Regions from separate parts of the Sphingomonas sp. SphC10 genome, predicted to be linked through region 1. Evidence: riboswitches for the same ligand, from Rfam matches in the RefSeq annotation. Region 1 holds a riboswitch; the other holds the start of a gene.
What was found. A riboswitch is a leader RNA that binds a small molecule or an ion and turns the genes downstream of it on or off. The one in region 1 is predicted to bind cobalamin.
Positions count from the first base shown of each region.

Region 2: it holds a riboswitch for cobalamin, as region 1 does, so the genes downstream of both, ACWKSV_RS14195 (TonB-dependent receptor) here and cobW (cobalamin biosynthesis protein CobW) in region 1, are expected to answer to the same signal.

Region 1 is NZ_CM168044.1:2,074,256-2,080,785, forward strand. Features, by position in the region: gene cobN (cobaltochelatase subunit CobN) at 1-1,834, opposite strand, end outside; gene cobW (cobalamin biosynthesis protein CobW) at 1,839-2,876, opposite strand; cobalamin riboswitch at 3,058-3,257, opposite strand; gene ACWKSV_RS09400 (HoxN/HupN/NixA family nickel/cobalt transporter) at 3,283-4,338, opposite strand; cobalamin riboswitch at 4,510-4,711, opposite strand; gene ACWKSV_RS09405 (septal ring lytic transglycosylase RlpA family protein) at 4,830-5,387, shown strand; gene ACWKSV_RS09410 (hypothetical protein) at 5,478-6,044, shown strand; tRNA gene ACWKSV_RS09415 (tRNA-Pro) at 6,250-6,326, opposite strand.
Region 2 is NZ_CM168044.1:3,081,560-3,088,089, reverse strand. Features, by position in the region: gene ACWKSV_RS14200 (PepSY domain-containing protein) at 1-605, opposite strand, end outside; gene ACWKSV_RS14195 (TonB-dependent receptor) at 538-2,667, opposite strand; cobalamin riboswitch at 2,882-3,102, opposite strand; gene ACWKSV_RS14190 (hypothetical protein) at 3,191-3,508, shown strand; gene ACWKSV_RS14185 (entericidin A/B family lipoprotein) at 3,597-3,743, opposite strand; gene ACWKSV_RS14180 (CsbD family protein) at 3,802-4,251, opposite strand; gene ACWKSV_RS14175 (hypothetical protein) at 4,280-4,600, opposite strand; gene ACWKSV_RS14170 (alpha/beta hydrolase-fold protein) at 4,924-6,108, shown strand; gene ACWKSV_RS14165 (DUF3597 family protein) at 6,154-6,530, opposite strand, start outside.

The sequences.
Region 1 (6,530 bases):
AGGGATAGAGGACCGGCCAGTCGCGGGTCAGCGCCTCGGGCCAACAGGCGCCGGACAGCGCGACCGCCTTGCCGGGCAGCCACTCCAGCGTGCCATGCGCGCCGACATGGACCAGCGCATCGATCCCCTGCGCACGCAGCCAGAGATAGAAGGCGACATAGGAATGGCGCGGGCAGCGCGAGAGGTCGTGATACTCGTCCGCCCGAGCCTCGCGTCGCCCGCGCTCGGGCTGGAGCGCGACGATCGCCTTGCCGAGCATGAGGGCGGGGAATTGGAACTGGTCGCCCTGGACCAGCGGATCCTCTTCCGCCGCGCCCCAGCTTTCGGCAAGGTCGGTGCGCAGACTTTCGGGCAGAGCGGCCAGCGCCTCATGATAGGCGGCGAGCGGCCAGGTGACTCGGTTGCCGAGCAGCGCGGCGGGCAGATCGGGCTGCGGTTCCACATCATGACCCGCCTCGCGCAGATCGGAGAGGATTGCCGCCGTCGAGGCGAAGCCGTCCAGTCCGACCGCGTGCGCCGCCTGCCAGTCCTTGCCCGGATAGGTCGACAGCAGGATGGCCAGCCGCCGTTCCGCCGCCGGGGTCGTCGCCAGCCTCGCCCAGCCCGCCACCTTGTCCGCCACCGCCGCGATGCGCTCGGGCTCGGCGCGGTGGAGGCGCAGCGCGATATCGAAGTCGGGGTCGCGCTCTCCCGGCTGCTTGAAGCTGACCACGCCCGCGAACAGGCGTCCGTCGATCTCGGGCAGGACGACATGCATGGCGAGGTCGGCGGGCGACAGGCCGCGCGCGGCACCCTCCCAGCCCGCCCGGTCGCTGGTGGCGAGCGCGACCTGGAACACCGGCACGCCCGCGCCGTCGAGCGGGGTGGCGTCGTCCTCACCGCGTGCCGAGAAGGCGGTGGCGTTGACGATCGCGGCGGGGGTGAGAGCCTTGACCCAGCGCGCGACCCAGGGGCCTGCGCCCTCGGCCTTCAGCGAGGGGATGAATAGGGCGACGGGGTCGAAGCCGCGTTCGGCCAGGGCTGCGTGGAGGGCGGCGATGGGTTCGAGGTCGGCGGCGGCGAGATAGGCGCGGTAGAAGGTGATGAGGATGCGGGGGCGAGTTGTGGTCAGCAGGGTGGCGGCCGGGCAGGCCGGGCCGTTCGGGGACCAACCTCCGAGGGGGGCCAGTTGAAAGCCCCTATCCCGGCAGGGGGAGGGGTTGGGGAGGGGCAAGGCCACGAGCGACGCCACTTGTGGAGACGGCCCTCCCCCATCCCCTCCCGCCTGCGGGAGGGGCGTGCTCGGGGCAGTCGTGCCGAGCAAAAGCCCCTCTCCCGGCAGGGGGAGGGGTTGGGGAGGGGTAAGGGCCGCAGGCGACAACGCTACGATTTCGCGCAAAGCCAGAGCAGCCGCATCCGCCCCGCCCGCATCGCACAGCGCGGTCAACCGCCGCACCACCGCCTCCCCCACGGTCGACGCCGCCACCAACCGCCGGTCCTCACGCCCATCCGCTGCCAGCACGGCCAGCGCGATACCCCGCTCGCGTGCCAGCCGCTCGACCTCGCGCAGGCCGTATTCCCAGTACGCCGCGCCGCCGATCAGCCGGATCAGGATCGCCTTCGCATGCGCCAAGGTCTGCTCGACATAGGTGTCGACCGACAGCGGATGGACCAAGGCCGCCAGATTGGCGAGCCGCAGCGACCAGGAAAATCCCCCCGCCCGCCAGCCCGCCGCAAAGGCGCTGAGGTCGCTGTCGGAGAAGGACAGCACGACCACGTCACCGGGGCGCTGCCCCAGATCCTGTGGAACGGCCTGTTCCTCCAGCCCATGGCTCTCGCGAAAGACGAGATGCACGTGTTCAGCCCTTCAGCACGGCCTCGATCGAAGGCCGGTCGATGCGGTCATGCTCGGCGATGACGACCAGTTGCGTGCCGCGCGGCTCGCCCGCGCCCCAGGGGCGGTCATAGCTGGTGCGCACCCGGCGACCGACCGCCTGGACCAGCAGCCGCATCGGCTTGCCCGCGACCGCCGCATAGCCCTTCACGCGCAGGATGTCCTGCTGCTCGGCCAGCGTCACGATCCGCGCGGCGATCGCCTCGGGGCTCTCCACCTCGCCCAGCATCACCGAAATGCTGTCGAAATCGTCATGCTCGTGATCGTCCGCGCCGTCATGGTGAGAGGGGCGCGCCGCGATGTCGTCCTCGGCGGCGGCTTCCAGCCCCAGCACGATCTCGGCGGAGACGATGCCGTCGACCGCCTCAACCATCGGCAGCGGGCGCGGCGCCTCGGCGGCGATGATTTCGCGCGCCTTGGCGACACCCTCCGGCCCGGCAAGGTCCGCCTTGGTCAGCAGGACGATATCGGCGCAAGCCAGCTGGTCCTCGAACACCTCCGACAGTGGCGTTTCATGATCGAGGCTGGGGTCGGCGGCGCGCTGCGCCTCGACCGCGTCGAGATCGGGGGCGAAGCGGCCCGCCGCGACGGCCTCGGCATCGGCCAGCGCCACCACGCCGTCGACGGTAATGCGCGAGCGGATGGCGGGCCAGTCAAAGGCCTTCAGCAGCGGCTTGGGGAGCGCCAGACCCGAGGTCTCGATCAGGATGTGATCGGGGCGCGGCTCCATCGCGAGCAGCTTCTCGACCGTGGGGATGAAGTCGTCGGCGACGGTGCAGCAGATGCAGCCGTTCGCCAGCTCGACGATATTCTCCGCCGGGCAATCGGGGATCGCGCAAGATTGAAGGATGTCGCCGTCGACGCCCAAAGTGCCGAATTCGTTGACCACCACCGCCAGGCGACGGCCGCCCGCATGGCGGATCAGATGGCTGATAAGCGTGGTCTTGCCCGCGCCCAGAAAGCCGGTGACGATGGTGACGGGGACCTTGGAAAGGTCACGCATGGTAATTCTCCGACGCGCCGGACGAGCGAGCGCGGACGCGGGGCCGATCGCCGGAGCGGTGACGGACGGGCGCGCGACATGCGTCCACCCCGCTGAACCGGCGACCGATGCGGCCCCGGCCGCATGGCTTCGTCGCTCCCCGACGGAGAACCGTGCCCCGACCACCCCCTGGGTCCAGGCAAGAGCGACCATGACGCCGGCAGGTCTCCTGGCTCGCGGGTCGAAGCAAAAGGATGCGCCTTCCCGGATCACTCCAGTGGCCGTGCCCTCATAGGAGCACCAGCATCGCTCGCTCACCGCTTACAGTTGCAGGGACAGCCGGGGATTTGCACCCCATTCCCGTTTAAAGCCCTTGCGGGCACCGGCGCGATCTTCGGACGGCTTATCACCCTCCGATCAGCGGCATTTATCCCGCCGCGCCGGGCTTGGCAATTCGCGCCTCCATCGCCGCGAACCCGCGCCAGCGATAGAGGAGGAAGCTCGCGCCCCAGCACAGGACGAACAGCCCGACGATGGCGAAACCCAGCACGTTGAAATGCTCGGCCAGCGCACCCGCATAACGGAACGGCCCGGCCGTCCAGCCGAACCGCTCGGCGAGCAGCGCGGTCGCCTGGATGCCGCCGATCACCAGCGCGACCAGCGCCGAGACCAGAGTGATCGTCATGTTGTAGTAGAGCTTGCGCAGCGGATGGACGAACGCCCACTCATAGGCACCCAGCATCACCAGCCCGTCGGCGGTGTCGATCAACGCCATGCCGACCGCGAACAGCACCGGGAATACCAGGATCGTCGCCAGCGACACGCCGTCCGCCGCGTGCGAACCCGACAGGCCGAGGATCGCCACCTCGGTCGCGGTGTCGAAGCCCAGCCCGAACAGGAACCCCAGCGGCGCCATGTGCCAGCTCCGCCGGATCAGCCGGAACAGCGGCCCGAACAGACGCGACAAAGGCCCCTGCCCCGAAAACATCATGTCGGCATCGGCTTCCGCCATCGGTTCGCCCCGCGCGACACGGCGGAAACGGGTCCAGACATCGCGCAGGATGATCAGGTTCATGATCGCGATGGCGAACAGGAAACTCGCCGAGACGATGGTAGCGATGGTCCCGCCGCTCTGGCCGAACGCCTCGAAGTCGGACAGGGTGCTGGCGGCCAGCGCCACGGTGGTCGCCGCGATCAGGACGATGGCGGAATGGCCGAGAGCGAACCACAGGCCGACCGCGATCGGCCGCTGGCCGTCCTGCATCAGCTTGCGCGTGACATTGTCGATGGCGGCGATGTGATCGGCATCGACCGCATGGCGCAGCCCCAGGCTATAGGCGAGCAAAGCCGTGCCGAGCATCAGGCTGTTGCCCGCAAAGACGCTCAGCGCCCAACCCCAGACGGCGATATTCACGACGATCAGCGCGCCCATCAGCAGGGTGACGCGACGCTTCAACGATGGTCGGGCGGAAACTTCGGACATGGGCGGATCATGCCTTAACGGCGCCGTTGCGACTCAGGCCGACCTTCCGCTGTCGCGGTCGTCCCCCACCTTCGACGGGCGCACGCCGGGCCGGGTTCCAATTCAGGTCGCCCTATGGCGTCGCTCGCATGATACAATATATCCTGGCCATGACCATCCCCTGGATCGCGGCAAGAGCGACTCGCATCGGCAGGTCTCCTGGCTTGCGGGTCGAAGCGTCGGCAATGCGGCCTTCCCGGATCACTCCAGTGGCTGTTCCCTGTTGCAGGAACCGGCATCACGCGCTCACCGCTTACAGTTGCAGGGACAGCTATGGATTTGCACCATATTCCCGTTTGAAGCCCCGAGGGGCACCGATGCGATAGTCCGGCGGCGTGGCTGAAAGCCGCTGCCGGTCGGCACGGGGATAGTCTGCGCCGAACGGACACGCAAACGGCTTTATACCACCGCGCCGTAAGCCTAATCGACAGGCTATGGTGGTTTGGAAAGCGATGCGCCGATGGACACCGGCGGCGGCCTGCCTGGTCGCGGCCTGTTCGGGTGGCAATTACCGGCCGGTCAGCGATTTTCCGGTGCGGATCGGCAAGCCCTATACGGTGCGGGGCATCACCTATGTCCCCGCCGAGGACACGACCTATGACATGCTCGGCTATGCCAGCTGGTATGGCGGCGAATCAGGCAAGCGCACCGCCAACGGCGAACGTTTCCGTCCCGGCTGGGCGACGGCGGCGCACACCACCCTGCCCCTGCCCAGCTATGTCGAGGTGACGGCGCTCGACACCGGGCGGCGGATCATCGTGCGGGTCAACGATCGCGGGCCGTTCGCGGGATCGTCGCGGATCATCGACCTGTCGCGCGGCGCCGCCGAACAACTCGGCCTGCGCGCGGTCGGCAAGGCGGCGGTGCGGGTACGCGTCGTCGAGCCGGACGAAAAGGACCGCGAACGCCTGCGCCACGGCAAGGCGGCGCGGCCATTGCCTCCGGTTTCGGATGCGGTACGAGCGAATTTGCTGTCGCAAATCGCGGTGGCGGGAATGGCAGTTCGGTAGAGGCGGCGGCTTTCGCCCAATAGCGGACATCGGCTGCGACGTCTGTTTCGCCTGATTGCGGAAGGTACATATCCCTCTTAGCGTACGAGCATGGACAGGCGGCTCTTCGCAGCTTCTTTAGCAATTGCCGGCTTGCTCGGCGGGTGTTCGGCATCGGCCGAGCGGCAATTAGAGGGGCGGGTCTTTGACATTCCCGAGGCAAACGCCATTTTGGAAAACGATGCGCCGTTCTTCCTTCCAGCACTCGATCCACGCGACGGGTTCTCGTTTTATCTTAATCCCGGAGCGCTCCTACCTGACCTGAACCTAGTGGGGGTGGCGAGCAAGCAGCGTATGTGTGCCCGTGCGGCGGGAACGGCGGCGCGCATCAACTCGACCGTTTGCGCAACTAGTCCGCTTTCGTGGCGTGGCCAGCCGCTGCGCAGAGTAAGTGATGGCGTTTTCTGGACGTATGATTTGCCAGCCGAGACTGGTCAGAAGCCCCCTCGGTCGCTGGCGAGTTGCTTCACGATGGAAAACTCGCAGGCGGGGCTCTGCACGGCCAGTTTGCCGTATGGTGACCTCGTGCTCACAATCCATTTTCGGGACAATCAGATCGCCTCGCTTCAGGACCTGTACGATCAATCGGCTGCAAGCTTATGGAAGTGGGAGCGCTGAAAGCGATCGGTAGGTTCTGCGTCGCCACGCTCCAAAGCTGCCGGACCGGGTTCCACCTATAGCCGCCATTTAGCTTGGATCGCTTTGATCCGCCGTGAAGCCAAACCTCCCGCGCTTCACTCCACGGTGAAAGCAGAAAACGCCAGAAACGAAAAAAGCGGGCTTTCGCCCGCTTCGTCCTCGTCCACCGATGTCAGTAGAAGATTGGTCGGGGCGACAGGATTCGAACCTGCGACCCCCACACCCCCAGTGTGATGCGCTACCAGGCTGCGCTACGCCCCGACCGAGCGGCGGCCTCTAGGCGGGTTTTCTCCGCGATGCAAGCCTTGATGTTGCGATACTGCCGACACCACATCCGCCTCTCCATTGCGCCTGTCCGCCTGCGATGGTAGCGGGCAGGCTATCCGACATGGGGGCTTGTCGATCGTCAACGGTCGGCCGGTACCCGTGCCCATTCAGCATAGACGGGTCCGAATGTTCATTCCC
Region 2 (6,530 bases), 1.0 Mb from region 1:
TTCCAGACACGCTGCCCCCGCGTCGTCCGCTGCACCGGCTGGCCGGTAAGGCTGGAAATATAGAATTCGGTCCCCGCCGCATCGGCCAGCGCGACCTTCCACAAGGGGCGATGCCGGTCGAAGCCGTTCGCCACCGTCCATTGGTCGTCCACGATCCGCTCGACATGGCGAACCGAGCCCGCAAACCGGGTGGCGACGCGTGCGGCGAGGGCGGCATCGACGGGAGCGACCGCTCCGCCGCCCGCCGACAGGATGCGGGTGTCGCCATCGCGGCTCTCGATCCGCCAGACCGGTGCGGCGTCGCGCATCTCCAGCGTGATCCGCCGGGCATCGGGCGCCACGGGCGGTCGGCCGACCCGCGCCCAGTCGATCGGTTGCGCGCCCTTCCAACTCTCCGCCGGTTTGAGCGACGGATAGGGCACATAGAGCATCACCAGCCCGCTGGCGAACCACATGGCGAAGAACAGGCAGGTGACGATCCCGACCCAGCGATGGGTGAGGAAGGCGAGCCGCAAGCCCGCCTTCCCCCAGGACCGGTCAGAACCCGGCACGGACGCCGATGTCCAGCGCGCGCGGGCGACCCAATATCCATTGCTGGTCGCCATACGCCGTCACCGCATAGGGTTTGTCGAACAGGTTATAGACACGGACATCGACCGCCAGATGCGGCGTCAGCGCATAGGACAAGGTCGTGTCCACCGTCGCATAGCCGGGGATGCGGAACGCCTCGCCATTGTCGGAAAAGCGACGCCCGACATAACGCAGCCCGGCGCGCGCCTGCAGCTTCGCCGAGGCATCCCAGCGCAGCCAGAGATTGGCCAGCACCTCGGGCACGTTCGGCGGGGTGCGGCCGCTATAATCCACGCCGCCGGAGCGGAAATCGTCGAACCGCGCATCCAGTAGCGTGCCGTTTGCGTCGATCCCGAAGCCCTGCGGCAGATCGAGCGTCACCGCCGCCTCGACGCCCTGCGACGATCGCTGCCCGACCTGCTCGACGGGGCTCGCCAGCGTGCGCTGGGCGAGAAGCCCGGTCTTGACGATTCGATAGGCCGCCAGCGTGGCGGTGCCATGGCCGTTCGCGAACAGCCACTTGGCCCCCGCCTCGACCTGATTTCCGCGCGCGTTGCTATACTGCACCTGCCCGGTCGATACGGTGGTCAGCGTGCCCAGCGGATCGACGCCCGTAGCATATTGCGCATAGAGCGACAGGGTCGGCACCGGTTGATAGACCAGCCCCGCGCGCCATGTCGCGTTGCGGAACGTCTTTTCCAGCACGAAGCGATCCGGCATGGCGACGGTCCAACGACGGACATTGTCCACCTCGTAACGGACGCCGCCGACCACCGACCATTTCGGGCCGAGCGTCACCCGATCTTCGGCAAACACCGCCAGCGCGGTGGTGCGGGTGCGGTAGCGCGGGGCGATTCCCTGCGTATCGAGGAAACGGCCGGGATCGAAGGCGAAGGGATCGACCGCATCGACCTGCTCGACCGAGCCGAAGTCGTTCTCATGGGTGAAGCGGACCAGATTGGCGTCCACCCCGACGACCAGCGCGTTGGCGATGCCCGGCGCGAGTCCCGTGCGCCACGTCACGCTGGCTTGATCGCCCCATTGGGTCAGGTCGTGGCGGATGCCGTAATTGCTGCTCCGCCGGATCGTGGCCGGAATGCCCGTCGATCCGTCCGCGCACGCGCCGCTCGCAACGACCCAGCAATAATTCTCCAGGTTGCGCCAGAAACGGTCGCTGGTCAGGACATAGGCGATGTTGGACAAACTGACCGCATTGCTCGGCGTCCAGTCGACCCGGATCGAGGCGCGGTCGTCGCGGAACCGCATCCGCCCGTCGCCGACATTATAGTTGCGGTCCCGCACCCGAAGGTCGAGCCGCCCGTCGATCAGCGGGGTGCCGAAATAGGTCATGGGCCGCTGGTCGCCATGATCGCCGCGCACCGTCACCGCCAGTTCGGAGGACGGCGTCCAGCGCAGCGTCCCCGACAGCGCGACACTGTCCGAACGCCCCCGATCGACATAACCGTCCGACCGGCGATAGCTGGCATCCACGCGGTAGCCGAGGGTCGGGGTCAGCGGCCCGCCCTGCCCGGCGGCGGCGCGGAAACTGTCCTGCCCGCCATAGCCGATCTCGGCCTGGCCATGGGTCTGCGCACTGGGCGCGCGCATCACGGCATTGACCGCGCCGCCCAGTGCGCCCTGCCCGTAAAGGACCGAGGCAGGGCCGCCCAGTACGTCGATCCGCTCGACCATCCAGGGATCGGTCGGAAAGGTGATCGTCCCCGCCGCCGGGAACAACCGCACGCCGTCGACCAGTTGCAGCACCGATCCCTGCCCCGAAAAGCCGCGCGCGGCCAGCGCGGTGCCGCCATTGCCCGGATTGGCGACGCTCGACAGGCCGGGCGCACGCGTCTCCGCCTCGACGATCGACACATCGCCGCGCGCGCGGATCGTACCGCCATCGAGCGAGGCGATGCTGGCGGGCGTCTCCAGCGGTGTCAGGCCCAGGCGACTGCCGGTGGCATTGGGTGTGTCGAGCGCCTGTTTCTCCCGCGTGCCGATCACCAGCACGGTGGCGTCGCCCCCCTGCTCCTCGGCCTTTTGCGCCCCTGCCTGCGCCGCCCCCAGCAGAAGCGCCGCGCCACCCCACAGGACCATAGGGACCTGTCTGAATCTGTTACGATATATCATTTCAAAGCCCATAGCGTCTTGTCGCGAACAAGCCGAGGCCTTGCCGCCCGATTTCGGGCAGCCAGGTGCCCTGCGTGCGGCACGCCGTTTTCCGCATTCCACAGGGCCACCCATGCGCCTCCGCCACTTATGGCGTCGCTCGTCGGAACAGACCTAGCCTCGACCATCCCCTGGACCGGGCATGAGCGACCTGACGCCGGCAGGTCTCCTGGCTCACGGGTCGTCGCGGACGGATGCGCCTTCCCAGGTTGCCCCAGTGGCTGGATCGCGCCCATGGCCGATCCGTGCATCGCCGCTCACCGCTTACAGTTGCAGGGACAGCCGCGGATTTAGGGCCTGCGCCCCTCACCGTGTTCCCTTTTAATCTCCCTTGTCGGGAGAACCGGCGCGATCATATCGCCGGATCATTCCGGCCCCGTATCGCTACGCGGCGGCGATGGAGGGCGTCAAGCGGGATGAGGTCGCGGCGTCCTTGCGCTATGGCGGCGGCATGGCACGCAGGAACCGTTATCTGATCGCGACGATGCCCGATGGCTATGTGAAGACGATCGGCCCGACATCGCAGCCCTTCACCCATTATTGGCGGATCGTCGCCGATCTGGGCGGGGGCAGGACAGAAGTCTTCTGGGGCCATGCCAAGTCGCGCAAGGCGGCGATGGCGAACGATGCCGCCATGGCGGAAGCGGTGCGACAGCGCGGCTGGGTCGGGTATCGCTTCGAGGTCGTCGAACTGGTCGAGGCGGATGCGCCGCCTGAAACCATGAAGAAATCCTCGCCTGGTAGGGGAGGTGGCAGGGCGAAGCCCTGACGGAGGGAGGTCGCCCTCTCGAGAGCAGGACACCCCTCCACCATCCTGCGGATGGTCCTCCCCCCTGCAGGGGAGGAATGATCAGAATTTACTTCTTGGGCTTGTCCTGGCCCGAGGCGTCGGACACCGCCGCACCGGCCGAACGCAGGTCGCGGCCCGCGCCGTTCACGGTGTTGCAGGCCGACAGGGTCAGGACGGCGAACAGGGTAGCACCCAGAGCGATCTTCTTGGTCATGACGATCTCCTCGAAAAGGGGATGCGGCGGGCCCGGTACGCCGGCCCGCCGCGGGTACTCAGCGCAGACGACGGCGGCTGGCCGCCGTTGCGCCAAAGGCGGAGGCACCGGCGCCGACTAGCAGCGCGAGCACCAGGAGGAACGAGGTCTTGGCACCGGCCCCGGCGGCGGCATCGGCGGCCTGCTTGGCCTTGGCGACCGCTTCGTTCTTGGTCTGAACGAAGTCGGCCTCGGCCTGACTCACCTGGGCGCGCCGCGCGGCCGCGACCGACCGATCGGTGGCGTCGCCGATCCGCTCGCGCGCTTCCTCAATCAGGCTGGGGGTGGCATCCGCCACCTCGCCCGCGACAGACTGGGCACGACCGAAAAGATGCTCCGCGCTGCCCGCAACCTGATCGGTGACGCCCGCCACCTTCCAGTCGCGGCTGTCGACCGCATCGCCGATCGTCTTTTCCAGCTTGCCACCGAAATGGCGCGCATTGCCGTGCAGTGCATGCGTGCTCATCATTCGTTTCCGAAAATGCAAGGAAAGGGCGTCAGGGAGCCACGCCGCAGGTGGCGGCGGCCTTGCCGACTTCCAGTGCGATCTTCGGGTCCTTGATCTCGCCCGCGACCCGGATCAGATCGCCTGCGGTCAGCTGGCCGGGATTGGGATCGTCACGGCGATAGGCCGCGGCGGCATTACCAAGCTGTTGCAACTGCCCCAGCGACAGGTTGCGCTCCAGCCGCTGGCCGACACAGGTCGAACGTTGGCTGTCCAGGCCATAGCGCTCCAGCCCGGTGGCGATCCGCGTCGAGGGCGGGGTGCACGCCACCGCGACGAGCGCGATGCCGATACTTGCGAGGATTTTGGCCACCCGGTTGCTCCCATGCGACCGGCGGCGAAATGCGACCGATCTGGCCGGGTACAACTTATGATAAGTTAAGCCGTTCCTGGTATTTTTGCAGGAATGGTTGGTAGTCTTGGACCAGTTTCGAGCCGCTGGCGGGCATATGCGCCGGGATGCCTGCACCATCACGCCATTGATGAACGTGGCGGCACCGCAAAGGATTTCATCGACAAGCCTCTGTCTTGACGACGTTTTTTGCCAAACCGCCTTGTGTGATCCGGCCATAAACGGCACCTTCCCCTCTCCGACATGGTCGAAATGAACCAACGGATGACGAGGGAGGATGATCGATGAAGCTCCTGTTGGCGGCTGCCTTAACGGTGACGATGGCCGCGTCCATGGCCCCTGCTCAGACCACGCCTCAAACCGCCCCACCGGCGGTAATCGAGGATTTTCGCCCCTCCTCGCTCAACCAGCCTGGCCAGTCTTATCCGCAGGTCAATTCGCAGGGCTATGCCCGTTTCCGCATCACCGCCCCCGATGCCAAGGCGGTGAAGGTCAGCCTGGGGTTGGGCGGACGCGGCGGCACCGTCCTGACCAAAGCCCCCGACGGCAGTTGGACGGGAACGTCGGAAGGCCCGCTCGACGAGGGATTTCATTATTACCATCTGACGGTCGATGGCGGCACCTTCAACGATCCGGGGACGCTGAACTTCTATGGCTCGACCCGCTGGGAAAGCGGCATCGAGATCCCGGCGCATGACGCGGATTTCTATGCGCTGAAGGATGTGCCGCATGGCCGGGTCGAACAAATTCTGTTCCCGTCGCCCAGCACCGGCACGCCGCGACGTGCTTTCGTCTACACCCCGCCCGGCTATGACCGGAACACGCGCGATCGCTATCCGGTGCTGTATCTCCAGCATGGTTGGGGCGAGGATGAAACCGCTTGGTCCAATCAGGGCCATGCCAACCTCATCATGGACAATCTGATCGCGGCCGGAAAGACGCGGCCGTTCCTGATCGTCATGACCTATGGCATGACCAACACCATTCGCCCCGGCGCGCCCGGCGGTCTGGCGAGTTTCGACATCCGCCCCTTCCAGACCGTGCTGCTGGACGAGTTGATCCCCTATGTCGACGGGCATTACCGCACCCTGTCCGACCAGCGCCACCGCGCCATGGCCGGGCTCTCGATGGGCGGCTTCGAGACGAAGCTGATCGCGCCCAGGCATCTCGACCGTTTCGCCTATATCGGTCTGCTCAGCGGCGGCACCATGTCGCCGGAGGATGTGAAGGCCACGCCGGGCTATCACGACAAGGTGAAACTCACCTTTGTCAGCTTCGGCAGCCGCGAATTGGAGGGAGGGCGCAGCGGCCCGCCCGGTGGCCCAGGCAGCGACCCCCGCGCCAATGCCGCCGCGCTGACGGCAGCCGGGATCAGGAATGTCTTCTACGTCTCGGAGGGCACGGGCCACGAGTTCCAGACGTGGCGGCGCAGTCTGCAGGCGATGGCACCGCTGCTGTTCCGGGATTGAGGTGATGGGACGGCGGTCATACGGACCGCCGCCCCTTTCGGATCGTCAGTTCCGCAGGCTGTCGGGCACGATCCCGCCATTTTCGGCGAGCTTGGCCATCACCGCCTTGTGAAGCGCAATATTCTGCTCGGCCGAACCGTCCTCGGCGGCATGCACGCCCAGTTCGTTGGCCAGTTCCTTGCGTGCCGACAGGCTCGAATCCAGGTCGAGCAGTTTCAGCAGATCGACGATCGAGCTCTGATAATTGCCCCCGCCGTCCTTCATCGACGCCATTTCCGACAGGACCGCACCGACATCGACATTCTGCGGTGCCGGGGTCGGGGCCGCGACGGGGGCCGGAGTCGGTGCGGGTGCAGCGGCCGGTGCGGGTTGTGCCTGGACCGGGGCAGGTGACGGTGCAGGCGCGGCTTCGGCCTTGCTGC